Regions from separate parts of the Caldicoprobacter faecalis genome, predicted to be linked through region 1. Evidence: riboswitches for the same ligand, from Rfam matches in the RefSeq annotation. Region 1 holds a riboswitch; the other holds the start of a gene.

Region 1 (4,217 bases):
TGATGCCCATGGCCTGGAGTTTCATCCGTGCCACCCTGTAATCGATAAACCGTGGAACGCTGTATACTTTTGGTTCGAGCTTGTCCCCGTTCTCAATCAGATACTGCACCGAAAGGGCCTGCAGCGCAAAGCTCATATCCATGATTTCGGCAGGGTGCCCGTCACCCGAGGCCAGGTTCACCAGCCTTCCCTGGGCCAGGAGATTCAGCACCCTTCCATCCTTCATCACGTAGCCCTCAACATTATGGCGCATCATGCGCTTTTCCACCGCCAGGGCCTCCAGATCAGGTTTGCATATTTCAACGTCAAAGTGCCCCGCATTGGCTAGCAGTACCCCATCCTTCATCCTTTCAAAGTGCTCTCGCCTTATGACCTTGGTGCAACCGGTGGTGGTTATGAATACATCGCCAATCTCGGCAGCCTCAAGCATGGTCATCACCCTGAAGCCATCCATGGCAGCCTCCAAGGCTTTTATCGGGTCCACCTCGGTTATGATCACGTTTGCACCAAGGCCCCTGGCCTTCATGGCCACCCCTTTTCCGCACCAGCCATACCCTGCCACCACCACGTTCTTGCCCGCGATGATGAGGTTTGTGGTGCGCATGATACCATCCCATACCGACTGTCCCGTGCCATACCGGTTGTCGAAGAGGTGTTTACAGTAGGCATCATTTACGGCGATCATGGGAAACTTAAGCTTGCCTTCCCGTTCCCTGGCCCGCAGCCTGAGGACGCCGGTGGTGGTCTCCTCGCAGCCGCCTATTATCCTGTCACACAGTTCCTGGCGCGAAGAATGCAGCATAGCCACCAGGTCTCCCCCATCATCGATGATGATGTCGGGCCTTATATCCAGCGTCCTGCTCAAATGCTCTTTATACTCCTCTTCGGTGGCGCCGTGCCATGCATGAACTGTAAGCCCGGCTTTTACCAGCGCCGCCGCCACGGCATCCTGCGTAGATAAAGGGTTGCTGCCGGTGACAGCAACTTCAGCACCTCCGGCTGCCAAAACGAGGCACAGATAAGCCGTTTTGGCCTCTAGATGTACCGACACCGCAATCTTCTTACCCTTAAAAGGTTTTGTCGCCTCAAATTCCTTCTCCAGTTGGTTGAGCAATGGCATGTAGCGCCTGACCCAGTCGATTCGTCTCTGGCCTTCATCTGCCAGAGTTATGTCTCTGATAGTGCTGTTCATAGAAAAATGCCTCCCCGTATTGATTTCGCAAAGTACAGCATAACCATATTTTAGCACATTGTCACAAAAATGTATCGTTAAATTCTAAACGTATGACAATCCTTACCCCTTTTCTCGGTTTTAGTAGTATGCTATAATTAATATAGCATCCCGTTTGCCGCTGTATCATATCCAGAAAGCGTATTTGCATATCTATTATACCGTATTCCTCAGCGTTTTACTTCAACGGGAGTAAAAACGTATAAGGAGGAATGGGTAGTATGGGGGCCCAGTATGTCAAGGAGTTTAATGCGGATCTGGGAGAGCTTTCATTACTTGCAGGCGGCAAACACTGGAAAAGATTCCATGCCAGCAAGATAATCAAGTTTCAACGCACCACCGGCATAAAGAAAATACTATTCTTCTCCAAGCCCGTTGAAAGGATAGAAGTTCACGTTCAGGGCGAAGATGCACCATATATCATCGAAAAGGGCATTATAAAGGACGATTTCCAGTGGATCGTCGATGTGCTCAAGAGATTCGCAGAAAAGAACAAGGTACCATTTAACGAGTAAAGTCCAGGCAAAATACCTGGACTTTTTATTTTACAAGCATCGCATTCAAAGGATTGTAATAACCGAAGATTCCAAACTTTTGTGTATAAATGATTAAAGGAGTTTCCTCCTGAGTTTTTTACTTTGCACATTAAGCTGAATAATTAGAAGAGGATCTATTATCCATGTGCAGTTGGAATTCGAGGGACCTGTACAGCAACCCTACAATCACCATTGAGATTATAAGCTCTGGAAGCAGGTAAGAGCCGTTGTAGAGTATGGAGTATACCCATGGGCTTTGTCCCTCAGGAGCGTAACTTGCAAAGACCGTTACACCCGATATCACATGGCATATGAAGCGCCCCAGTATACCCAAGAATACCCCGGCCATAACCCCAGCCATGCCCTTTTGCCTGAACAAACCAGCCAAACCGAGGCAGCCAAACGCTATGATATAATCGAACAATATCGATATTATATGATAGCTGTATTTTTCGCCCAGAATAAACTGAAGCAAGCCATATGCCATCCCGGCAAGTATGCCCCCTCGGGCACCCCATCTTACCGCAAAAAAGAGTATTGGAACCATGGATCCTGCCGTAACCGACCCACCTTGCGGTAATTCATAAACCTTTACATAGCTAAGCACCTGCGCCAGAGCTATCATAACTCCGGCTTCCACCAGCATCCTGGTGTTCGTCCTCTTCATACTATCCTCTCCTCCCTTTTTCCGGGGAGAAAAAAGACTACATGCCAAACAATAGGGCACGTAGTCCCCTTCCACAATTCGTTCCCTACGCTGGCATTACCCAGATCAGGTTCATCGGGTCGGAGTCATACAACTCCCTCTCAGCCGAATTGCTTCAGCTCCCCGTTTGATATTTAATTTTTATTATGGTAATATAATAACATTTATACATGTAATTGTCCAGGCCTAGCACCCAACATTTTAACCCCGATAACCTCAATAAATCCATTAAAAATCAAATGAAAGTCCATTTCCCCATCTTACAACAAGATTGTGGCAAAATTTCATACAAAAGCGCATTTGTTTTTCTATGGCTCCACATATATTGCTACAGCAGTTTCATCTATTACATGCGGGTTTACCTGCTGACCGTTTACCAGGATTTTCTCGATACCTTCTCCTCCTTCAAATACTACTCTGAATCCCTTTTGCCCTTCAGGGTATTCATAATACAACTTCTCCATCTCTATTTTCACTGTATCCATATCCTTCCGATACTTTATTCTATATAAATTGTACTTTCCATTCTTATAATTTTCCGTAATCATATCATCTTCATAATAAACATATTCCGCCTGCGCAACTCCCGGGAAAACATGGAATTTTACTTTTATGCCATCGGCAGTGCAGCTTACCGGTTCAGCCATGGGTATTATTGCTCCCGCTTTAACAAAAAGCGGCATTTTATCCAATGGCGCTTCAACGAGATAGTATTTGCCACCTTCATATTCTTTTCCCGTCCACCAGTCTATCCAGTTACCTTCTGGCAAATATACTGCCCTTATCGTTTTGCCGGGTTCATATATGGGAGCTCCAAGTATGCTATCTCCCAGCATAAACTCGTCAAACATGAAATAAGTTTTCTCATCACCCGGATATTCCAAAACAAGAGGTCTCAGTACGGGCATGCCGTTTTTGTGTGATTCATAAAACAAATTGTAGATATACGGCAACAGCTTATAGCGCAACTTTATAAATTGCGTAGCGATTTTTTGTGCTCGTTCTCCAAACGCCCATGGCTCCTGTTCCCTCTTTCCCAGCGCATTGTGATTCCTACAAAACGGATAGAATACGCCTACCTGAATCCATCTTATAAAAAGTTCTTCACTACAATCATCTTCAAAACCTCCTATATCGGCTCCGCAGAACGGCTCTCCCGAAAGCCCCATGTTTAAAAGCATTGGAATGGAAAGCTTGACGTGATCCCAGTGACTCCTGTTGTCCCCTGTCCACACAGCCGCGTATCTCTGTATACCCGAAAAAGCCGCCCTTGTCAATATAAAAGGCCGTTGATTGGGTCTAAACCTCAACATCGCATCCTTAGTCGCCATAGCCATATTCAGCGCATAAACATTGTGAAACTGTGCGTGTGTGATTGGCTGGCCATCGTTTAAGTGTATCATATCCTCGGGCATAGTTTTAGAAGGTGTATCCATAACCGCTGGCTCATTCATGTCATTCCATATTCCGTCTATTCCCATTTCAATAAATTCTCTGTGTTTCTCTGCCCACCATTTCCTCACATCGCTCCTCGAAAAGTCAGGAAAGCATGAAGGCCCTGGCCAAACCCTACCCACAAAAGGCAAACCATTACTGTCTGTAACAAAATAGCGGTTTTCAAGGCCTTCTTTGAACACACTATAATTTCCGTCTACCTTAACACCTGGGTCTATAATAGTTACCATTTTAAATCCCATCTCTTTAAGCCGTTTTAACATTGCTTTTACATCAGGGAACCTTTCTT
Region 2 (4,217 bases), on a different contig from region 1:
ATGATGATGTCGCAGTCATCGAATATTTCATGGATGTTCTCCTGCGTGATCTTTTCCTGTAGTGTTTCTATCTCCACGTCTGGATTAATCCTCTGCAAATTTGATTTCAGCGCTTCCACCTTGGGCATCCCTACCTGGTCGTAAAAGTAAAACTGCCTGTTCAAGTTGGAAAGCTCCACCCTGTCGAAGTCCACTATCTTGAGCCTTTTTATCCCGCTTCTTACCAGGTTTAAAGCGCAGTTGGAGCCCAGGCCCCCTGCGCCGGCTATGCCCACCTTGACCTGCTGGAGCTTTTGAAGGTTTGTATGGCCAATATATTTCACCAGTGCTTCTTCAAATCGGTTCACGGCTGTACGACCATCCTTTCATAGTCTGATTCAGATTGCCTGCCAGTCTTTGAAGACCGGTTGAAATCCCTTGCTGTACAGCATATCCCTTATCTGCGCCACGCTCCTGGTATCTGCTATGTCAAACTGGCCGTCGCCTTTGTCCTCAATGGCGTGGCCACCCACTTGGGTGGAAGACCCCGCTGAAAGCTTGGTGACCCCCAGGCCTATCAGGTTATCCCTGAGCTGGGGCCTTTCCCTTGTGGAGATGGTGATGCCAGCTCGTGGCATGAACAGCCTTATGGCCAACATTATCTGGACCAGGTCCTTGTCGCTGACAGGGGATCTGGGCGTAAAGTTCCCGAAATGGGGCCTCAGTCGCGGCAGGGATACGCTTATCTCCACATCGGGGTACTTATCCTGCAGGTAACTGGCATGCAGCCCGGTAAAAAAAGCCTCCTTTTGCCAGTCATTCAGCCCCAAAAGTGCACCTATGTTGACGCAGCGCATGGATGCCATGCACGCCCTTTCGGGAGCGTCAAGCCTGTACCTGTAATTCCTCTTGGGTCCCTTAAGGTGCACTTCCATGTACACTTCATCGTCGTATGTCTCCTGGTACAGGGTGAGGCCATCGACTCCTGCTTCTATGAGCTCGGCGTACTCCTCGGTATCCAGAGGATATACCTCTATCGAGATGGAGCTGAAGTAATCCTTTAAAACCTCCACGCAGCTCTTTATGTATGAGACCGGCGTATGCTTTCTGGATTCGCCGGTTAAAATGAGTATGTGCTTGAGCCCTGTGGAGGCTATGGCTTCGGCCTCCTTTCTCACCTCATCCAGTGAAAGCTTTTTCCGGGCTATCTTATTTTTGCAGTTGAAGCCGCAGTAGGCACACTGGTTGACGCAGTAATTGGAAAGGTAAAGGGGAGTATAGAGCAGGATCGCCCTCCCAAAGTTTTTGAGGGTAAGCTGCCTTGCTTTGATGGCCATGGGTTCCAGGTATTCCTTGGCCTTGTCGGATAACAGGGCCAAAAAGTCAAGGTCATTAAGCTTTTCCTTGCTGAGTATTTTCATTATTTGGCTGTCGGTTACGCTGTTTAAAAAGCCCTCAAAATCAAAGCCTTTATATTTGAGATACACGTCGTAAAAGCTCATATACCTGCACCTCGAATCTTATCTTAAAAATCCGGTTAGAGGCGAAGAAGCTTCGGCGTATTCCTTGACTACCCCCATGCCCGCCAGATAAGCCATTCTACCGGCTTTGACTGCCAGCGAAAACGCCTCTGCCATGGCGACCGGGTCGTCGGCAGTGGCTATGGCGGTGTTGACCAGCACTGCAGCGGCGCCCATCTCCATTGCTTCGGCGGCATGGGAGGGCCTTCCCAGCCCGGCGTCGACTATCACGGGAAGGTCGATCTCGTCGATCATGATCTTTATGAGTTCCCGGGCTTTCAGCCCCTTGTTTGTACCAATCGGGGCGCCAAGGGGCATAACAGCGGCAGCGCCTGCATCCCTCAGCCTCCGTGCGGCTATTAAATCAGGGCTCATATAGGGAAGGACTATGAAGCCTTCCTTTACCAGTATTTCGGTGGCCTTTATGGTCTCATAGTTGTCGGGAAGCAGGTATTTGTTGTCATTGATCACCTCGATCTTTATCCAGTTGCTGCCGCAGGCTGCTCTTGCTATCCTTGCTATGCGCACCGCTTCTTCGGCGTTTCTCGCCCCCGAGGTATTGGGCATTATTATGCACCCGTCGGGTATGTAGTTGAGCATGTTTTCCTCAGGATAATCCAGGTTTACCCTCCTCAATGCAACGGTAACCACCTGCGCTCCCGAGCGGTTTATCACCTCGGGGATGACCCTATGTGAGTGGAATTTTCCCGTGCCTATGAAAAGCCGGCTTGAGAGTTCCTGACCGGCTATGACCAGTTTGTCATCCATGGCGTATCAGCCTCCTCCAACAAATTTCAAGATTTCCAGGTTGTCGTTTTCTTTTAGCACTATGTTTTGCCATTCTTCGGATCTGACTATCCTGTAGTTGTGTTCAACCACCACCTTCTGAGGGTCAAGCCCTTTGTCCTTTAAAAAGTTGTATAGGGTAATTCCCTCGTTTACTGTGGTTTTTTGACCGTTTACCGTTATTTGCATTTTATTCCTCCTCTCTCAAAAATTGGTTATAATGTATGACAAAACTAAATAACTCCACCTTATGCCTTTGGAACCTTATGGCAATTATGTTTATATCTGGCCTATATTGTTTGCTGGCACTTACGCATACCTTGTCGGCAGCTCAAACATATTGGCTTGACGATTCTGCACCTAAAGCCACCTTGCTTATCAGGAGTTTTTATGGATACTCACTTGGGATTTTAAAGGGCGCATGTTAACAGGGGTGAAAGGAGAGAGGGGCATTGAACCGAAAAAGCCTACCCCCATAGGGTAGGCTTTTTGTCGTGGCGATATATCCACAACGCTTCCCTACGGTGGTACTAACCACATCAGGTTCAAAGGGTTAAGAGCAGCCTTCTCGGCATGCCCTTTCTCAGCCTTTCGGCACCCCTAGCGTTGGTATCCATCTATTCAGTTTTATACAATTATACACCGAATGCTGGGATATGTAAAGAACGTTTTTTGGTTTTTTACTCGCAATCAATATAATATCCGTCAGCTAATGCGTGTCAAAACACCTCCGTCCATCTCATAAACGGTATCGCACAGCGCCTCTATGTCCTCGGCATAATGTGATGACAATATAATGGTAGCTCCTTCCCTATTTAATTCCTTGAGCACCTCGCGGATTTCTAAAACGCCCTGCTTATCAAGGCCGTTCATCGGCTCATCCAGAATTAGCAGCTTTGGCCTCTCCATTATGGCCTGTGCAATTCCTAGCCGGTGCCTCATTCCCAAAGAGTATTTGCTGACGTGTTTTTTGAGGTTGGGATCAAGCCCTACACGTTCAAGCGCCTCACGAATCTCTGCATCCGATATCTTCCGCCGTATGGATGCCAGCAGCTTAAGGTTTTTGTATCCGCTTAGTGAGCCGATAAAGCCTGGGTCTTCAACAATGATGCCGATCTCTTGAGCTGCTCCTGGCCTCACGGGACGACCGTCTATCAAAATGCTGCCGGAAGTTAATTGCATAAACCCGCAGATGCATTTGAAAAGCACGGTCTTCCCCGAACCGTTGCGCCCGATTATCCCGTGGATCTTGCCGGTTTCAAATTTGACCGTCACATGATTCAGCGCCACCGTCTCTTTAAATTTTTTTACAGCATCCAAAACCTCTACCATATACTCCGCCACATCAAGCCCCCCATTCCTGTATATTTATATCTTTTTTACAAAACACTATTACCGAAACTATGCTCATAAATAATATCGCTCCCAGCAGACAGAACACCGCATAAGTCGGCGAAGGAATCTCACCTGTATACTTCCAGTTCAGATAGTTCATGCTGGCCCAGCTATACGGTGAAAAATAATAGATTTTAGGACCAAAGTTTAGAGTACCGGCATAGATTGAAAAATATGACATGAATATGAACACGCCGCTTGCTACCAACCCGCTCATCTTACCGATCACGATATTAAAGCAGAATATAAGCACACCAATGAATACCGATACAAGCCAAAACAGTCCAAAGCCTATCAGGGTCGCTTCAACAGCCGAAAACATGGTGATGATTTCAGGAGTAAAGAAAACTGTCAATTGAATACCGTATTTGTCTGCACTACCCGGATTGGCTGCAAGTGTCTTTATAACTTTACCCCAGTCGGTGGACAGCTGTAAATTCGGTATAAGCGTAACGACCGACGCAACATACCAGAATGCTGTGTAAATAAATCCTGCCAGAACTATATACAGCAGCTGCCCCACTACCCAGTTAAGTC

Evidence for each region. A riboswitch is a leader RNA that binds a small molecule or an ion and turns the genes downstream of it on or off. The one in region 1 is predicted to bind thiamine pyrophosphate.
Region 2: it holds a riboswitch for thiamine pyrophosphate, as region 1 does, so the genes downstream of both, thiS (sulfur carrier protein ThiS) here and thiT (energy-coupled thiamine transporter ThiT) in region 1, are expected to answer to the same signal.

The regions. Positions count from the first base shown of each region.
Region 1 covers NZ_FOXR01000010.1:25,073-29,289, forward strand. The annotation lists gene BM241_RS05590 (adenosylhomocysteinase) at 1-1,192, opposite strand, end outside; gene BM241_RS05595 (hypothetical protein) at 1,453-1,746, shown strand; gene thiT (energy-coupled thiamine transporter ThiT) at 1,877-2,434, opposite strand; TPP riboswitch at 2,500-2,609, opposite strand; gene BM241_RS05605 (glycoside hydrolase family 31 protein) at 2,782-4,217, opposite strand, start outside.
Region 2 covers NZ_FOXR01000050.1:4,853-9,069, forward strand. The annotation lists gene thiF (sulfur carrier protein ThiS adenylyltransferase ThiF) at 1-347, opposite strand, end outside; gene thiH (2-iminoacetate synthase ThiH) at 378-1,481, opposite strand; gene BM241_RS11370 (thiazole synthase) at 1,500-2,267, opposite strand; gene thiS (sulfur carrier protein ThiS) at 2,274-2,474, opposite strand; TPP riboswitch at 2,785-2,897, opposite strand; gene BM241_RS11380 (ABC transporter ATP-binding protein) at 2,991-3,629, opposite strand; gene BM241_RS12540 (hypothetical protein) at 3,631-4,217, opposite strand, start outside.